Linked DNA regions of Actinoallomurus bryophytorum. The protein of the gene in region 1 interacts with the protein of each later gene in a pairwise test. Links are inferred from orthologs where the notes say so. Each region holds a gene or a part of one and is shown on either strand. Other genes may lie near its edges. The genes, in order: def and FB559_RS14810.

Region 1 (8,829 bases):
ACCCGACCACGCCTCCATCGCAGGCGGACGAGCAGGCGCAGGAACCGCGCCTTCACCCGTACCAGGCCAGGCCTCCGTCGCAGGCGCACGAGCAGGCGCGGGACCCGCGCCCTCACCAGACCACGCCTCCGTCGCGGGCGGACGAACGGGCGCAGAAGCGGCGCCCTCACCCGTACCAGGCCAGGCCTGCCCTGGGGGCTGTGCCGATCCGCCCACGTCGACGCCCTCGGCGCCGGACCAGGCCGCGGTCGACGGCGGTACCACGCCCGCCCCCGTGCTCCCCCCGCCGCCTTCGCGGCGCGTCTCGTCTCCCGTGCCGCCGGGCGCGCCCGGCCAGGCTTCCGTTCCGGGCGGAGGTGCCGGTGTGGCCGGGCCGGGTTCGCTCGCGGACGGCCACGGCCGTGCGCCCTCCCATGCCTCGGTCGACGGTGGTGGGAGTGGTGGGTTCGCGCTCGGGGGCGCCCAGGCCGGGGCCTGGCCGGGTGGGCCGGTGGGGGGTTCCTGTGCCAGGGCGACGCCCGGCGTGGCCGGGGTGCCGGGGTTGGCGGGGTACTGCTGCGCCAAGGGTGCGATGCCCGGCGCCTGCGACATCGGCTCGGTGGACGCCACGGACGTCGCGCGTCTTGGGCCGATGATCTCCGCCAGGATCGCGACCGGTGACGGGAAGCCGCGTGGTCTCGCCGGGATGCCGCCGCCCAGCCGGCACCACGCCAGGTCGGCCGTGTACATGGTGGCGAGGAGTGCGTTGCGTACGGCCGGTTCGACCACGTCCATGCGTTCGCGCAGGGAGCGGGGCATCCGGTCGCCCTCGGGCCAGTACGGGCGCAGCGGATGGTCGCGCTGGATGAGCATCGCCCGCATGGCCTCGCCGACCTGGGGGTCCAGCCAGCCGATGACCTGGGTGGAGACGTCCTGGCGTACGACGGCGAGGTCGGCGGCGAGCAGTGCGGCCGCGAGCAGCCTCGGCTCGACGTAGCCGCGTCCGGACGGGTCGCCGGCGACCGGGGTGAGCGCGACGGCCAGGTCGTAGTAGGTGTTGCGGAAGTGTTCGCCGGCCGATGCCTCGATGCGCAACGCGGGGGCCAGGGCCGGTGGGCAGCGGGTGAGCCACTGCTGCATGACCGCCCGGTCGCCGTAGGACAGCGCGCCGTAGTCGACCGTGGGGTTCTGGAGGGTCACGCCGAGCATGGCGAGCAGCGCGTCGGCGCGTGGCTGGAAGCGGGAGTCCTCGCGCAGCGCGCTCGCCATCGCCCACATCGTGCGCAGGATCACCACGGCCGAGTCGACGCGGCCGGACCGCAGCCGCTCGGCGTACAGGCCGATCAGCGACTCCAGTGGCGGCGGCGTCAGCCAGCGAGGTCCCTCGATCTCCGGAAGGGGCCGGGAGCGGTGGGACGCCCAGAGCCCGAGCAACTGGCCGTCGAGGCGTGCGTCGAAGACCGGGGCGGTCGCGCACCAGAGCATCACGCCCCAGGTGAGGGCCACGGTGCTGGGTACGGACGAGGAGAACAGGCCCCACCAGTGCGGAAAGTCCGGCGGCGGCAGCGCGGCCGCCGACTCGACGGTCGCGCGTACGCGGGAGGTGACCTCCGGCCTGATGCTCGCGTCGACGAACGCGAGCGCGGGAGGTGGCTCGTAGGTGAGGTCGGGGCCGGTCGGCACGACGTGCGGGGGCACCGGCGGCACCGGCATGCCCCGCTGGAGGGGGCGCGCGGACATCCGCGTGATCGACAGTCGCGGTGGCGGGCAGAGGTGCCACTGGCCGTCGGCGGCGGTCCAGCGGTACCAGCGGCCCCACGCGCCGAAGAGCCACCAGCTGCCGTCGGGCAGGGCGAGCATGCGCGCGGCGACGAGGTTCTGTCGTTGTTGTGGTGGTGTGCCGGGCCACCATCCCGAGGAGACCATGGCATGCGTGTCACGCTCGGCCACCGTAAATGGATCTTGTACGGCGGACGAGGGAACTTCCCCATATGCCTGCCCCCAGACCACCAGGCAATGGTAAACGGATGACCATCACAAAGGCGATCACGAGAAAAACTCAGATCCAGCGGGCCTCACGGTGCAGGCGGCTTTTCTCCACGTACACGGCGGGGGTGTACGCGAGTACGGCGCGGTCGTCGTCGTTCAGCTCCCGCACCACTTTTCCCGGCACGCCCGCGACGAGTACGCCCGCAGGGATGGTCTTGCCCGGGGGTACGAGGGCGCCCGCGGCGACCAGCGACCCCGCTCCGATCCGCGCGCCGCCGAGCACGATCGCGCCGATCCCGATGAGCGAACCGGTCTCGATGTGCGCGCCGTGCACCATCGCCTTGTGCCCGAGGCTGACCCGGTCCTCCAGCACGGCCGGCTCGCCCGGGTCGGAGTGCAGGCAGGACAGGTCCTGGATGTTGCACTCCTCACCGACCACGATCTCCTCGTCCTCGCCACGCAGGACCGAGCCGTACCAGACGTTCGCGGCACGTCCCAGTGTCACCCGCCCGACGATGACGGCACCCGGCGCGACCCACGCCTCGGGGTGGATCTGCGGCTCATGGTCACCCAGCACACCACGGAAGAAGTCAGTCACGGTCCCCGAGTCTAGGAGCGAACGGACCGTGACCGACGAGCACCCGTGCAAGCACGTGTCCGGCCCTCATCGGAGCGGCTTGGCCGAAACCTTCCCTGCGGATGGGACGGTTCTCGCTCCCAAGGGGGTCATTTAGCGGTATATATCGTGTGCAGACTCTTGGGTCGCGACAGCGGAGAGTCACTAATTCTCACTAGACGCTGCATTCCCCTTGCGCGAAAGGGGTAGAAGCGTCGAGAGTTCATCAGACCTACCTTCAACCCTTTGGGCCAATGAGCAACGAAGCCGAGATCCTGCCAAATCTCCTCCGCGAGGAGACGTTCGAGATCGTCATGCGCGGCTACAACCGCCGCCAGGTCGACGAATACATCGCCCGCACGCGCAACCAGATCCGCGAGCTCGAGGCACGGTTGTCCCGTGCACTCGACGAGGTCGAACGCACCCGCCGGGAGATGACCGAGGTCCGCGAGGCCCGCCGGCCGACCGGTGACGACCTCAGCGAGCGCCTCCGTCAGATCATCAACCTGGCCGAGGAGGAGGCGCAGTCGAAGCTGGGCGACGCCGACCAGAAGGTCACCCAGATTCGGCAGGACGCCGAAAAAGAGGCCAAGCGCGTCATCGACGAGGCCCACGGCAAGTCCGAGCGGACGGTCGCCCAGGCCCAGGAGAACGCCAGCCACATGCTGTCGGCGGCCAAGCAGGAGTCCGAGAGGGTCCTGTCCAGCGCCAAGCAGGAGGCCGACAAGCTCCTCCTCGACACCCGCAATGACGCCGAGCGCACTCTGACGAACGCCGAGCGCCGCGCCTCGGCCATCAACGAGGACGCCTCGGACCGGCTGACGCAGCTCACCCAGCAGCACTCACAGGCACTCGGACGGCTCGGCGAGATCAGCGAGACCCTCGTCGGTCTGCTGCGCAACGAGGACAAGGCCGGTCCGCTGGAAAAGATGGTGAGCGACATCGCCGCCGCCCCCCGCCAGGACAGGGGGGAAAGGCAGGACAGGCAGGAGAGGCAGGGCGACGGCCAGGGGCCCGGCCGGCCGCAGGGACAGCCGCAGGCCCAGCACGCGCGTCCCCAGCAGCAGGCACCGCACGCACAGCCGCCCGCTCATCCCCATGCCCAGCCGCAGCCGCACGCCCACCCGCAGGGACAGGCGCACCCGATGCCGCCCGCCGGCCAGCCCGACCCGCAGCGGATCATCCAGGTTCCGCCGTCGCCGCCCGCGAGCGACCCGGCGGAGTGACGTGATGCGGATCGCCCTGGCAGCCGTCACGGCCGCCAGGGCGATCTGTTCGTCCCAGCCGTTCGTGGCGACCGGCGGGCAGTGGGACGAGGTCAAAGACCGCTGGGCCTCATCCGAAGTCTCCGTCCGTAGCGAACGGCGTCCAGGCGGCGCGTCGCAAGGCGGAGGAGGGAGTCGGCCCGGTGCCGACGACAACGCGGCGAGGCGTCCTATGGGCGCCGCGCGGTAGGACAGCGAGACTTCGGATGAGGCCCTAGAGTCTTGGTCTCGTGGGAACCGAAAAACGCCGCCAGGCGGGCGCCGGCACCGTACGCCCGATCCGCTACATGGGCGATCCCGTACTCCGCACCGAGGGCGACCCGGTCCGGGCGTTCGACGCCGACCTGAAACGCCTGGTCGATGACATGTTCGCCTCGATGTACGCGGCCGACGGCGCGGGGCTCGCGGCGAACCAGATCGGTGTCTCGCTCCAGGCGTTCGTCTACGACTGCGCCGACGAGGCGGGGCGGCGTCACGTCGGGCACGTGCTCAACCCCACACTCGTGGCCGCCGACGGCGAGCTGGTCGACGACGAGGAGGGATGCCTGTCGCTGCCCGGCCTGCGGTTCGCGACGCCTCGGTACTCCCGCGCCGTGGTCGAGGGGGTCGACCTGACGGGCAAGCCGATCCGCGTCGAGGGCACCGGCTACTTCGCGCGCTGTCTCCAGCACGAGAGCGGTCATCTCAAGGGCCAGTTGTACGTCGACACGCTCGAGGGCGCCACCCGCAAAGAGGCCCTGCGCGCCGTACGCTCCGCGACCTGGAGCGCGTGATCAGTCGTCGAAACGACCGGAGCGCCCTTTCTTGATCTGTCCGCGCCGGCGCTTGCCCTCGATCCGCCGCGCCTGCACGCGGCGGCTGGGTTTGGTCGGGCGCCGCGCCTTGGGCGGAGGCGCGGTGGCCTCGGCGAGCAACGCCGCCAGCCGGTCCTTGGCCGCCTCACGGTTGCGCAGCTGAGAGCGGTGCTCCTCCGCGCGGATCGTCACGACGCCGCCCACGAGGCGGCCCGCGAGGCGTTGCAGCGCCCGGTCCTTGTACGTCTGCGGCAGGACCGCCGACCGGGCCACGTCGAAGGACAACTCCGCCGCGGTGTCGCTCGTGTTGACGTGCTGGCCGCCCGGCCCTGACGAACGCGAGAAACGCCAGCTGAGCTCGGCGTCAGGAATGACCACCGAACCTCGCACGTGTACTGGACCGGACATAGATCTGATTATCCCCGGACCACGACCCGAATGTCGTGTTGTTTTCGCGACCTGCGCGGGGGCTGACGTGACGCAAGTGGTTACTTACAATGCGTTCATGGCATCTGGCTCCTCCGGCCGGTCCGACGACGGCCGCTCCCCCAACGACGACCTCTTCCACGACGAGGACCTGATCCGGGTGATCGGCCGCGAGGGATTCCTGATCGCGGCGGGTGGCGCCGCGTCGCTCCTCCAGACCGCCCATCCGAAGATCGCCCAAGGCGTCTACGACCACAGCTACACGGCCGAGGACCCGCTCGGGCGGTTGCGGGGCACGATGCAGTGGGTCTACGTGGTCGGCTTCGGCTCCCGCGCGCAGGCCGAACGCCTCAGCGACGTCGTCCGGCGAATGCACGACCGCGTCACCGGCCCCGGCTACGCGGCCGGCGAACCGGAGCTGCAGGTCTGGGTCGCCGCCACGCTCTTCGCCACCGCCGTGCAGGTGTACGAGCTGATCTTCCGCCGGCTGTCCCCGGAGGAGCTTGCCGCGTACTACGAGCAGAGCAAGATCTACGCGACGATCCTCGGCTGCCCGTACGCGATGATGCCGGCCACCTACGCCGACTTCCGCGACTACTACGCCGGGACGCTCGCCTCGCTGCGGATCAGCGAGGCCTCACGGGCCATCGCCCACCAGGTGCTGCATCCGAAGCTGCCCGGCGGCCCGCTGAACGCACCCGCGCTCGCCGCGATCCGGCTCATCACGGCCGGGCTCATGCCGGAGGAGATACGGGACCAGTACGGCTGGCGGTGGAACCGCTCGCGCCGCGCGCGCTTCCGTCTGCTGATGGCCACCGTACGGCTCACCTACCCGCGCCTGCCGCTACGCGTACGGACCCTGCCCCGCGACCGTTACCTCAAGGCCCTGCGCGAGCGTCTCCCCCAGTCCTCGGCCGCCGCGAACGGCTGAGGGCGGCCCCGCACCGGGGCCGCCCTCACCGCGGTTACTCGCCCGACCACTCCGGAGGGCGCTTCTCCGCGAACGCGGCGGCACCCTCCATCGCGTCCTTGGACACGAAGACCGGGTTGATGATCTCGCCCTGCTTCGCGAACTGCTCCGAACTGTCCCAGTCGGCCGACTCGACGATGACCCGCTTGGTCGCCGCGAGGGCCAGGGGCGCGTTCGCCGCGATCCTGAGGGCCAGTTCACGCGCCTCCGCCAGGGCCTCTCCGGGCGAGGTGAGCTTGTTGACCAGGCCGAGCTCGGCCAGGCGTGACGCCGGGTAGTGCTCGCCGCTCAGCGCGAGCTCCATGGCCGCGTGGTACGGGATCCGCCGCGGCAGCCGCAGCAGGCCACCGGCGCCCGCGACCAGGCCGCGCTTGACCTCGGGCAGCCCGAACTTCGACTCGGACGATGCGACGATCATGTCGCAGGCCAGCGCGAGCTCGAAGCCGCCCGCCAGGGCGTACCCCTCGACGGCGGCGATGATCGGCTTGGCCGGCGGGCGCTCGACGATGCCGCCGAACCCCCGCCCCTCCGCGATCGGGTTGTCGCCGGTCAGGAAGCCCTTGAGGTCCATGCCGGCGCTGAACGTGCCGCCCGCGCCGGTCAGCACGAGGACGGACACGTCCTTGCGCGCGTCGAGCTCGTCGAGCGCGCTCGCCATGCCCTTCGCGACCGCGCCGTTGACCGCGTTCCTGGCCTCCGGACGGTTGATCGTGATGACGGCGACGCCGCCGTCGACCTCGGTCAGCACTGCATCCGACATGGTCACGACCTCACTTGGGCTGGAAGCGGATGCCGCCGTCGAAGCGGACGGTCTCGGCGTTGACGTAGTCGTTCTCGATCAGCGAGCGCACCAGGTGGGCGAACTCGGGCGCGGTGCCCATGCGCTTGGGGAACACGACCGGCGCGGCGAGCTTCTTCTTGAACTCTTCGGCCTGCTCGCCCTGCCCGTAGATCGGCGTGTCGATGATGCCGGGGCAGATCGTGTTGACGCGTACGCCGACGGCGGCGAGGTCGCGGGCCGCCGGCACGGTCATGCCGATGATGCCGCCCTTGGAGGCGGAGTAGGCGACCTGCCCGGTCTGGCCCTCGAGGCCCGCGACGGACGCGGTGTTGATGATCACGCCACGGGTGCCGTACTCGTCCAGCGCCTCGGTCTTGGCGATCGCCGCGGCGCCGAGGCGCATGCCGTTGAAGGTCCCGATCAGGTTGACGTCGATGACCTTCTTGTACGACGCGAGGTCGTGCGGGGTCCCGTCCCGGCCGACGGTCCGCGACGCCCACCCGATGCCGGCGCTGTTCACCACGACGCGCAGCGGCGCACCGGTGGCGACGGCAGCGTCGACGGCGGCCTGCACCTGGGCCTCGTCGGAGACGTCCACCTTGACGAACACCCCGCCGAGCTCGTCGGCGATGGCCTTGCCCGTGGTCTCGTTGAGGTCGGCGATCACTACTTTGGCGCCCTGTGCGGCGAGGTCGCGCGCGGTGGCCTCGCCAAGTCCGCTCGCGCCACCGGTGACAATGGCTGCAGCTCCGTTTACGTCCATAAGCAGGAGGTTACCGGAGTCGACCGAACGCTATTCGGGTGACCTTACTCACCGTTCACCGAGACCTCATAATCTCGGTGATTCGCTCATCGCTGGGCGAAGGTCCCCGTCCTACCTGGGCGGGGGCCGCCCGGTGCGGGGTAGACGTTTCACAGCCACCAGCCCGGCCTGGCCGGGTCTTATGGTCGGCTCCGCGTCCGTTTTGGGTCTCCGGGCCACTCCCGGCGACAACAACATGTTCGACCAGGGAAGCGAGGTTGCTCGCGGCGTTGGCATCCCGGTCCAAGGACAGGCCGCATTCACCGCAGGTGAAGACGCGTTCGGACAGGCGCAGCTTGGCTTTCACCACACCACATCCCGAGCACCTCTTCGAGGACGGATACCAGCGGTCCGCGACGATGAGCGTCCCACCGTTCCAGACGGTTTGGTAGGCGAGCTGCCGGCGGATCTCACCGAACCCGGCATCAGAGATGACTCGCGCCAGCCGGCGGTTCTTCACCATCCCGGCAACGTGCAGGTCCTCCACCACGATCGAGCCGTACTCGCGGGCCAGGGCCGTGGTGAGCTTGTGGATCGCATCGCGTCTTCGGGCAGTGACGCGATGGTGGACGCGGTTGCGGGCGGCGTTGGCGCTCTTCCAGCGATTGGAGGGCTGTTGTCCGGTACGCCGGTCCGGACCCCGCTTGCGAGAGGCCGCACGGGAGGACCGGGTGAGTTTGCGTCGCGCCGCGTCGTAGTGCTTCGGGTTGGTGGCCGTCGGCCGGTCGTCGGAGAATACCGCGAGGGTCCTGATCCCCAGGTCCACACCCACCACCGCATCCGGGCGGGCCGGCGCGCGTATGGACCGTTGGACCTCGACCGTGAAGGACACGAACCAGCGTCCTGCCTCGGAACGGACGGTCGCCGACAAGATCCGGGCGCGGCCCTCCGCGATACGTCGCTGGAGCTTGCGCGTGGACTCGTGGGTCTTGAGCCGCCCAAGGCGCGGCAACCTCACATAGCGGCGGTCATCCTCAAGCCGGATCGTGCCAGTGGTGAACCGCACCGACGGCGCGTACCTGCGCCTGGACTTGAAACGTGGGAAGCCCATCCGGCGGCCCTTCCGCTCACCCTTCCGGAAGTCGGACCAGTTCTTCAACGCGCGAGCGAGCTGGTCCAGGCCGGTGTTGTAGGCGAGGCGCGCCGCACCGGCATGTCGCAACAGCGCGCGCACCTGGCCGGGCGTTGGGTCCGAAGCAAAGCGATA
Region 2 (8,876 bases), 1.2 Mb from region 1 along the record:
ACCGAGCGACAACCAACCCCCGCGCGCCCAAAACCAACCCCCGCCCGCCCAAAACCAACCCCCGCCCGCCCAGGGGGGCGACCCCACTTCCATTGTCCAGCGAGGACCGAGGCGTGGGGAAGATGAGCGACGGGCTGTGGATAACTCCTCGGCCGCGGGCTCGTCGGCGGCTTCCTCGCAGGCCACACCCTCGCAGGCCACACCCTCGCGGGCATCGAACTCGGCACCGGACCCGGCGCCTGCCTCGTCGTCCGCGGGCCGGTCCGCCGCGGGTCCGTCCTCAACGGCGGCGGCCGACGCGCCGCCGTCCAACGCGGCAGAGCGCTCCGCCGCGACCCCCTCGAACGCGACGCCACAGGCGCCGGGCGAGGTCGACTGGCCCACTCTTCACCAGCCCGGGCAAGCGCAGGCACAACGGCCCGACTCGGACCAGGACCAACGGACCGGCCAGCATGCCGCGGACGAGGCACCCGGCGAGGCGCCGCACGAGACCACCCCCGCACAACCCGGCGCGGTCGACGTCAGTGCCATCCGTGGCATGTGGGTCGACATCCTCGAAGCGGTCAAGCAGCGCAGCAAGGTCGCCTGGATCGTCCTCATGGAAGGCGTGGACGTCGCCTCCCTGGAGGGCAACGTCCTCACCCTCGCCTTCGCCAACGAGGGAAAGCGCCGCGGCTTCACGACCGGCGGCAAGGAGGTCGTGCTCCGCGAGGCGCTCAAGGAGATCCTCGGCGTCGACTGGCGCATCGACGCCGTCCTCGACAACGGCTCCGGACAGAGCGGACGGCCGAGCCCACCCCCGTCCGACCCCGGCGGCTGGGGCGGTGCCGCGGCGGCGCCCCCCGCCCCCCGCGAGCCGCGAGAGAACCGCCGGCAGCAGGAGCCACGTCGGCCCGCCGAGAACCGTACGCCCCCTCCCACGGCGTCCGCGTCCGGCATCGTGCCGCCGCCTCCGGGCCCCTTCGACGAGGCCGACGAGGTCGATCCCGAGGGCGACGCCGATGCCGGTACGGAGGCCGCCCTCACCGGGATGGCATTGATCGAACAGGTGCTCGGCGGCAAGGTCATTCAGGAGATCGACAACGCTTGACCTGCGGAATAAGCCCGCTTGCCGCGAACATAGGTCACTCTGATCATGGCTGCGGCGCCCCCGGTCGTACGCCTCTCGGAGTGCTGTCGCCGGCCGGGTCCCGAGCGGTGACATGCCGGGAATTCCGATCACGGGTGGGCGCTTACCGCATCGAGAGCGAACCCCGTAGTCTCGTGCCATCGGACGATCGAATGAGGAGACGCCGTGGAACCCGGAGGCGGGCAGAATATCCAGCAGATGCTGGAGCAGGCGCAGCGAATGCAGGAACAGCTCGTGACTCTGCAACGTGAGCTCGCGGAGGCCCAGGTCGACGGGTCCGCCGGTGGCGGGCTGGTCACCGCGACGGTGAACGGTCAGAGCGAGCTGATCAAGCTGGTCATCGACCCGGCTGCGATCGACACCAACGACCCGCAGGACACGGCCGAGACCATCGCCGACCTGGTGGTCGCGGCCATTCACAACGCCGCCGAGGAGGTGCAGAGGTTGCAGGAGACGAAGATGGGCCCGCTGACCGAGGGCCTGGGCAGCCTCGGCGGTGGCATCCCCGGGGGCCTGCCGGAGCTCTGAGACCCGCGCGGCTCACGCCGTACGGGCTGTGAGCCCGCGAGGGTCCGCACGCACGCCGCGAACGATACGAGCGACGAGTAGAAGGGAGGAGCCGTGTACGAAGGGGTTGTTCAGAACCTCATCGACGAGCTGGGCAGGCTGCCCGGTGTGGGGCCGAAGAGCGCACAGCGGATCGCCTTCCATCTGCTCGCCGCCGACCCTGCCGATGTCACCCGCCTGACCGAGGCGCTGAGGGAAGTAAAAGACAAAGTCAGGTTCTGTAAGGTCTGCGGTAATGTGGCCGAGGCGGAAGAATGCCGGATCTGCCGGGATGCCCGTCGCGACCTGCATGTGATCTGCGTGGTGGAGGAGCCGAAGGACGTCGTGGCGATCGAAAAGACGCGCGAGTTCCGTGGCCGCTACCACGTGCTGGGTGGCGCGATCAGCCCGATCGAGGGGGTGGGCCCCGATGACCTGCGGATTCGGGAGCTCATGACGCGGCTCGCCGACGGTGACGTGACCGAGCTCATCCTCGCCACTGACCCGAACCTCGAGGGCGAGGCGACCGCGACCTACCTTGCCCGGCTCGTGAAACCGATGGGCCTCACCGTCACCCGGCTCGCCAGTGGCCTGCCGGTGGGAGGCGATCTGGAATACGCCGACGAGGTCACTCTCGGTCGCGCGTTCGAAGGACGGAGGCTGCTCGATGTCTGAGAACAGCTGGACCACGCTCGCCGATCGGGTGGCGAAGCACGTTGAGAGCTATCTGACCATGCTCGAGGCGATCGCCCGCGGCGACGCCAAAGAGCAGACGGTGCCGATGCTCCTCCTCGAGGTCTCGCAGATCGCGGTGGCGGGCGCGCAGCTCGGCGCCAACACCGACGTGATCCTCCCGGACAACTGGGAGCCCGACGTCGGCGAGGATCCCGACCTCGACGCCGTACGCCAGGGGCTCGCCGAGCGTCTCACCGACGTCGACGACTACACCGAGGTGTTCGACCCGTACAAGGACGACGAGGCGGTTCCCTACCGGCTCTCGGACGATCTCGTGGACGTCGCCAGCGACCTGGTCCATGGCCGCCGGCACTACGAGGCCGACCGCAAGCTGGAGGCGCTCTGGTGGTGGCAGTACAGCTACTTCAACCACTGGGGCAACCACGCGGGTGCGGCGCTGCGGGCTCTTTACGCCGTATCCGCGAGTGCTCGCCTGGACGTGATGGAGGAACAGGTCGCCGGCTAAGGAAGGTTTCCGGTGCGTTGCCTCGAATGGCGCAAATCTCGCATAGCGGGATAACGTCTCGCAGGCTGAGCCGCTGACCTCGGTAGACTCAGGCGCGTCAAGACTTCCAACGCCTGATCCGAGGAGTGCACACGCGTGGCTCTTGTCGTGCAGAAGTACGGTGGCTCCTCCGTCGCAGACGCGGAAAGCATCAAGCGCGTCGCCCAGCGCATCGCCGCCACCAAACGCGACGGACATGACGTCGCCGTGGTGGTGTCCGCGATGGGGGACACGACGGATGAGTTGATCGATCTGGCCAACCAGGTCAGCCCCCTCCCACCGGCACGTGAACTCGACATGCTGCTCACCTCCGGTGAGCGCATCTCGATGGCGTTGCTCGCGATGGCCATCGCCAACCTGGGCCACGAGGCGCGGTCCTTCACCGGCTCCCAGGCCGGTGTGATCACGGACGGCAGCCATGGCAGGGCCCGCATCATCGACGTCACGCCCGGCCGGATCCGCGGCGCCCTCGACGAGGGCCTGATCGCGATCGTCGCCGGCTTCCAGGGTGTGTCCCAGGACACCAAGGACGTCACCACGCTCGGCCGCGGCGGCTCCGACACCACCGCGGTCGCTCTCGCCGCCGCGCTCGGCGCCGACGTCTGCGAGATCTACACCGACGTGGACGGCATCTTCACCGCCGACCCGCGCATCGTCCCGGTCGCCCGGCGCATCCCCGACATCTCCTACGAGGAGATGATGGAGATGGCCGCCTGCGGTGCCAAGATCCTGCACCTGCGCTGCGTGGAGTACGCACGGCGCTATGGCATGCCCATCCATGTGCGGAGCTCGTTCAGCAACAAGACCGGCACCTGGGTCAAGGAAAGCATCGAGGGAAACACGATGGAACAAGCGATCATCTCCGGCGTCGCCCACGACCGGAGCGAGGCGAAGATCACCGTGGTCGGGGTGCCCGACAAGGTCGGCGAGGCGGCGACGATCTTCCAGACGCTCGCCGATGCCGAGATCAACATCGACATGATCGTGCAGAACGTCTCGGCCGCCGCGACCAGCCGTACCGACATCTCCTTCACGCTTCCGCGTACGGACGGGCAGACGGCGATGGCCTCCCTCAACAAGATCAAGGAGCGCATCGGCTTCGACAAGCTGCGCTACGACGACCAGATCGGCAAGGTGTCGCTGATCGGCGCGGGCATGCGGTCCCACCCCGGTGTGACGGCCAAGTTCTTCGGCTCCATCGCCGACGCGGGCGTCAACATCGAGATGATCTCCACCTCCGAGATCCGGATCTCCGTGGTGGTCGACCAGGACGACGTCGACGCCGCCGTCACCGCGGCGCACCGCGCCTTCGACCTCGACTCCGACCAGGTCGAGGCCGTTGTGTACGGAGGGAGCGGACGATGAGGAAGCCCACCCTGGCCCTGGTCGGCGCCACCGGCGCGGTCGGCACCGTGATGCGCGACATCGTCTCCACCCGCGACGACGTCTACGGCGAGATCCGTCTGGTCGCCTCGGCCCGCTCGGCCGGCAAGCGCCTGCCCGTACGCGGCGAGGAGCTCGTCGTCCAGGAGCTGACCCCCGAGGTCTTCGACGGCGTCGACATCGCCATGTTCGACGTGCCCGACGAGATCTCCAAGATCTGGGTGCCGATCGCCGCCGAGCGCGGCGCGGTCGTCGTGGACAAGTCGGGTGCGTTCCGCATGGAGCCGGACGTCCCGCTCGTCGTGCCCGAGGTCAACCCCGGGGCCGTACGCGAGCGGCCGCGCGGCATCATCTCCACGCCCAACTGCACGACGCTGTCGATGATGGCCGCGATGGGCGCGCTGCACGCCGAGTACGGCCTGACCGAGCTCGTCGTCGCCTCCTACCAGGCGGTCTCGGGTGCCGGGGTGGCCGGTACCGAGCGCCTGTACGCCGAGATCGAGGCGGTCGCCGGCGACCGCAGCCTCGGCCAGGTCGCGGGCGACGTGCGCAAGGCGATCCAGAACCGCCTCGGCGACGGTGAGTCGCCGTTCCCGGCGCCGCTGGCCCTCAACGTCGTGCCGTGGGCGGGCTCGCTCAAGGAGGACGGCTGGGCATCGGAGGAGCTCAAGCTCCGCAACGAGTCCCGCAAGATCCTCGGCATCCCCGGCCTCAAGGTCTCCGCCACCTGCGTACGGGTCCCGGTGGTCACGACGCACTCTCTGGCCGTGCACGCGACCTTCGAACGCCCGGTCGGCGTCGAGGGGGTCCGGGCGATCCTGGACGCCGCTCCGACGGTCGTCGTCATGGACGACCCCGAGAACGGCGTGTACCCGACCCCGGCGGACGTCGTCGGCACCGACCCGACCTACGTCGGGCGGATCCGGCAGGCGATCGACTTTCCCAACACGCTCGACCTGTTCGTCTGCGGCGACAACCTGCGCAAGGGCGCGGCCCTGAACGCCGCGGAGATCGCCGAGCTGGTCGCCGCCGAGTTCACCGACTGAGTGCCGGAGGCCCGGGTGTCACCCGGGCCTCCTCGGTTTCACGAGAAACATTGATCACATGAAGGTGACGTCCCAATGCGAGCGCTCGCGGGCGAAGAGTGACCGCTCGGGCGCCCGGTAGAGCGGCGAGCCGTCGCCCCGCGTGTGGATGCGCCGGTAGTGGTGCCTGACGAAGCGGTTGAGGCAGCGGTTGGGCAGGATGTCGAGCTTGTAGCCCGCCCTGTGGCTGAACTGCCCTCCCGCATGACCTCTCTCGGTCCCGCCGGAGATCACGAGCCCGCAGCGGCTGTCATCTCTCAACCGCAGCACGCCGCCCAGGGTCGATGGCCGCAGCCCGTCGAATGACGTGCAGTGCGGGTTGGTCCGGCGGGTGCAGTGGCCGGACGAGATCCATCGAAGACCGGCCCCTTGGAGCAGTGCGCCGACCTCCTGCTGGCGCATTGGTGCCGATGATTTCCGGTCATGTGTCCATGCGTGGGCCGTACCGGCCGTTAAAGCGAAAAAAGCGATGGCGCAGCCGGTGATGATGGTCAGTCGTGTCGACATCCAACCTCCCCGTACATGTCGCATGCGCCAGCCGCAGCATCTGCCACGTGCGATGCGATACCACGGCAAGAGACGCGCCACTTGACGGAAAGAACATCGAACCCTGACTGGGGACTGGCGTGCGCCGACTCCGTGCACAAGGAGACGTAGGGTGTCGGCTGTGGCCGTACCGACCAAGTCCGAGCAGACCCGGGATCTCATCGCCAAGACCGCTTTGCGGCTTTTCCGCGAGCGCGGCTACGAGGCCACCACTATGCGCGCGATCGCCACCGAGGCTGGTGTTTCGGTGGGGAATGCGTATTACTACTTTGCCTCCAAGGAAGAGCTGATCCAGCTTTATTACGAGCATTCCCAGGAGGACCACAGCGAGGTCTGTGAGGCCATCCTCGCCCGCGATCGGGAGTTCCGCGCGCGTCTGCTCGGGGTGCTCCGCGCCCGCATCGACACGCTTCAGCCCTACAAGGAGTTCGCCGGGAAGTTCTTCAAGTACGCCGCCGAGCCGTCGAGCCCGCTGAGCCCGTTCAGCGCCGAGTCCGGCCCGGTCCGCGACGCCGCGATCGCGGTGTACCGGCAGGTCGTCGAGGGCTCGACGCTGAAGACGGATCCGGAGATCCGCACCGACCTGCCCGAGCTCCTGTGGCTCTACTCGATGGGCGTGGTCCTCTACTGGGTCTACGACAGCTCCCCGGACGCCGAGAAGACCTACCGCCTGGTGGAGCGCACCGTCCCGCTGATCGACAAGCTGGTCGGCATGGCCCGCCTGCCGGGCATGCGCGGCGTCGTACGCGAGGCCCTTTCGACCTACCGCGACCTGCGCAAGTGAGCGACTCGTGAGGACACGAGGTCACTCACGATCGCCGATGCCGAACCGATCCTGACGAGAGACGGCCGTTCCGACGGCCGGCCTGCCGGGCATACGCGGTCGACCGGCAGGCTACGGACCCTCGGTCATCGGCCGATCATGCGCATCTGGGTCTCGTTGTGGTGGTCGCCCGCTGCGGGGGTGAGGCCGTTGAGCAGGGTGGTCTGCTCTGGGGTGAGCTCGACCGCGTCGGCGGCGAGGTTCTCCTCCAGACGGGGGACGCGCTTGGTGCCGGGGATGGGGACGATGTCGTCCCCCCGGCCGAGCAGCCACGCGAGGGCGACCTGAGCGGTGGTCGCGCCGACCTGACCGGCGATCGCTTCGACCTCCGCGACGATGCGGAGGTTGTGGTCGAAGTTCTCGCCCATGAAGCGGGGATTGTTCCGACGGAAGTCGTCGTCGGCGAACTGGTCGGTGGACCGGACGGCTCCCGTGAGGAAGCCACGGCCGAGAGGAGAGTAGGCAACGAAGCCGATGCCGAGTTCGCGCAGCAGCGGCAGCGTCTCAGGCTCGCTGTCACGGGTCCACAGGGAGTACTCCGACTGCAGCGCGGTGATGGGGTGGACGGCGTGCGCGCGGCGGATCGTGGCCGGCCCGGCTTCCGAGAGCCCGATGTGGCGAATCTTGCCCTCGGCCACGAGGTCGGCGAGGACGCCGATGGTGTCCTCGATCGGGGTGTCAGGGTCGACGCGGTGCTGGTAGTACAGGTCGATGTGGTCGGTGCCGAGGCGGCGCAGGGATCCCTCGACGGCGGCGCGCACGTTCGCCGGGCTGCTGTCGAGTCCGGTGCCGCCGGTGTGGGAGATCATGCCGAACTTGGTGGCGAGCACGGCCTGGTCGCGGCGCCCCTTCAGCGCGCGGCCGAGGAGCTCCTCGTTGACATAGGGGCCGTAGACCTCAGCGGTGTCGAGGAGGGTGACGCCCAGCTCCAGTGCCCGGTGGATCGTACGGATCGACTCGGCGTCGTCATCGCCGGCTCCGGTGTAGGCGCCGCTCATGCCCATCGTGCCCAGGCCGATCCGGGCGACGTCCAGATCGCCCAGCTTGATGTGCTTCATGATGGTTCTCCGTTCGTTGTACGGGTGGGTTCCGCCCATCCTGCGTCGCCGGGGCGCTCGCAGGTCAGGGCTGGACGAGGACCTTGAGGGCGGCGCGGTCGGCCATGGCCTGGTAGCCGGCCGGGACGTCGTCCAGGGAGACGGTGCGGTCGAAGACCTTGCCGGGCTGGAGCGTGCCGTCGAGGATCTCGGGCATGAGCTCCTCGATGTAGGCGCGGGCCGGCGCGCCACCACCGGTGATGGTGATGTTCCGCCGGAACTCGGGGAACCCGGCGGGGATCTGCTGGTACTGCGGGGCTCCGACCCGGCTGACGACACCACCGTCCCGTACGACCGCGAGGGCCGTCCGCATCGCGGACTCCAGGCCGACGCATTCCAGGACGGTACGGGTGCCGTCGCCGCCCGTCAGCTCCTTCACCCGCTCGATGCCCTCCTCGCCGCGCTCGGGCACGATGTCGGTGGCGCCGAACTCCCGGCCGAGATCGGTGCGGTCCTTGTGGCGTCCCATGAGGATGATCTGTTCGGCGCCGAGGCGCCTGGCCGCCAGCACCGCCGACAGGCCTACGGCGCCGTCGCCGATCACGGTGACGGTGGTGCGGGGGCCGACGCCCGCGGTGACGGCGCAGTGGTGGCCGGTCGGGTAGACGTCCGACAGGGTCAGCAACGACGGCAGCAACGCCGAGTCCTCACCGACCGGGAGTTTGACCAGGGTGCCGTCGGCATGCGGGACCCGTACGGCCTCGCCCTGGCCACCGTCGACGTCCTGCGTGCCCCAGCCTCCGCCGTGGCGGCAGGACGTTTGCAGGCCCTCGACGCAGAAGTCGCAGATGCCGTCCGACCATACGAACGGGGCGACGACGACGTCCCCAGCCCTCAGCCCGGACACCTCCCTGCCGGTCTCCTCGACGACGCCGAGGAACTCATGGCCGATCCGCCGGCCGTGCTCCGAAACGGGAGCCGAGCCGTAGGGCCACAGATCCGAGCCGCAGATGCAGGAACGCAGCACCCGTACCAGGGCGTCGGTCGGTTGCCGCAGCACCGGGTCGGGCACGTTCTCCACCCGGAT

The links.
Region 2: the proteins of def (region 1) and FB559_RS14810 interact in binary tests that used the Escherichia coli proteins (3 or more experiments, as listed by UniProt). The link is inferred for Actinoallomurus bryophytorum from one-to-one orthologs.

Annotation. Positions count from the first base shown.
Region 1 is NZ_VFOZ01000001.1:1,983,396-1,992,224, forward strand. The notes cover bases 2,898-5,850. They hold def (peptide deformylase), read left to right. Parts: upstream 2,898-4,079; coding sequence 4,080-4,622; downstream 4,623-5,850. Other genes in these bases: FB559_RS09365 (DivIVA domain-containing protein), read left to right, coding at 2,898-3,810; arfB (alternative ribosome rescue aminoacyl-tRNA hydrolase ArfB), read right to left, coding at 4,623-5,051; FB559_RS09380 (oxygenase MpaB family protein), read left to right, coding at 5,149-5,850. Also shown: FB559_RS09355 (hypothetical protein), read right to left, coding at 1-1,929; FB559_RS09360 (gamma carbonic anhydrase family protein), read right to left, coding at 2,039-2,566; more of FB559_RS09365, read left to right, coding at 2,839-2,897; more of FB559_RS09380, read left to right, coding at 5,851-6,000; FB559_RS09385 (crotonase/enoyl-CoA hydratase family protein), read right to left, coding at 6,035-6,799; FB559_RS09390 (SDR family NAD(P)-dependent oxidoreductase), read right to left, coding at 6,810-7,583; IS607 family element RNA-guided endonuclease TnpB, read right to left, coding at 7,639-8,829. UniProt on the Escherichia coli protein: Removes the formyl group from the N-terminal Met of newly synthesized proteins. Requires at least a dipeptide for an efficient rate of reaction. N-terminal L-methionine is a prerequisite for activity but the enzyme has broad specificity at other positions.
Region 2 is NZ_VFOZ01000001.1:3,193,275-3,202,150, reverse strand. What follows is about bases 3,311-6,310. They hold FB559_RS14810 (aspartate-semialdehyde dehydrogenase), read left to right. Parts: upstream 3,311-4,276; coding sequence 4,277-5,344; downstream 5,345-6,310. Other genes in these bases: FB559_RS14800 (TetR/AcrR family transcriptional regulator), read left to right, coding at 6,051-6,310; FB559_RS14805 (hypothetical protein), read right to left, coding at 5,399-5,890; FB559_RS14815 (aspartate kinase), read left to right, coding at 3,311-4,280. In the rest of the region: FB559_RS14835 (DNA polymerase III subunit gamma and tau), read left to right, coding at 1-1,090; FB559_RS14830 (YbaB/EbfC family nucleoid-associated protein), read left to right, coding at 1,295-1,657; recombination mediator RecR, read left to right, coding at 1,751-2,350; FB559_RS14820 (DUF5063 domain-containing protein), read left to right, coding at 2,343-2,876; more of FB559_RS14815, read left to right, coding at 3,012-3,310; more of FB559_RS14800, read left to right, coding at 6,311-6,713; FB559_RS14795 (aldo/keto reductase), read right to left, coding at 6,839-7,810; FB559_RS14790 (zinc-binding dehydrogenase), read right to left, coding at 7,875-8,876.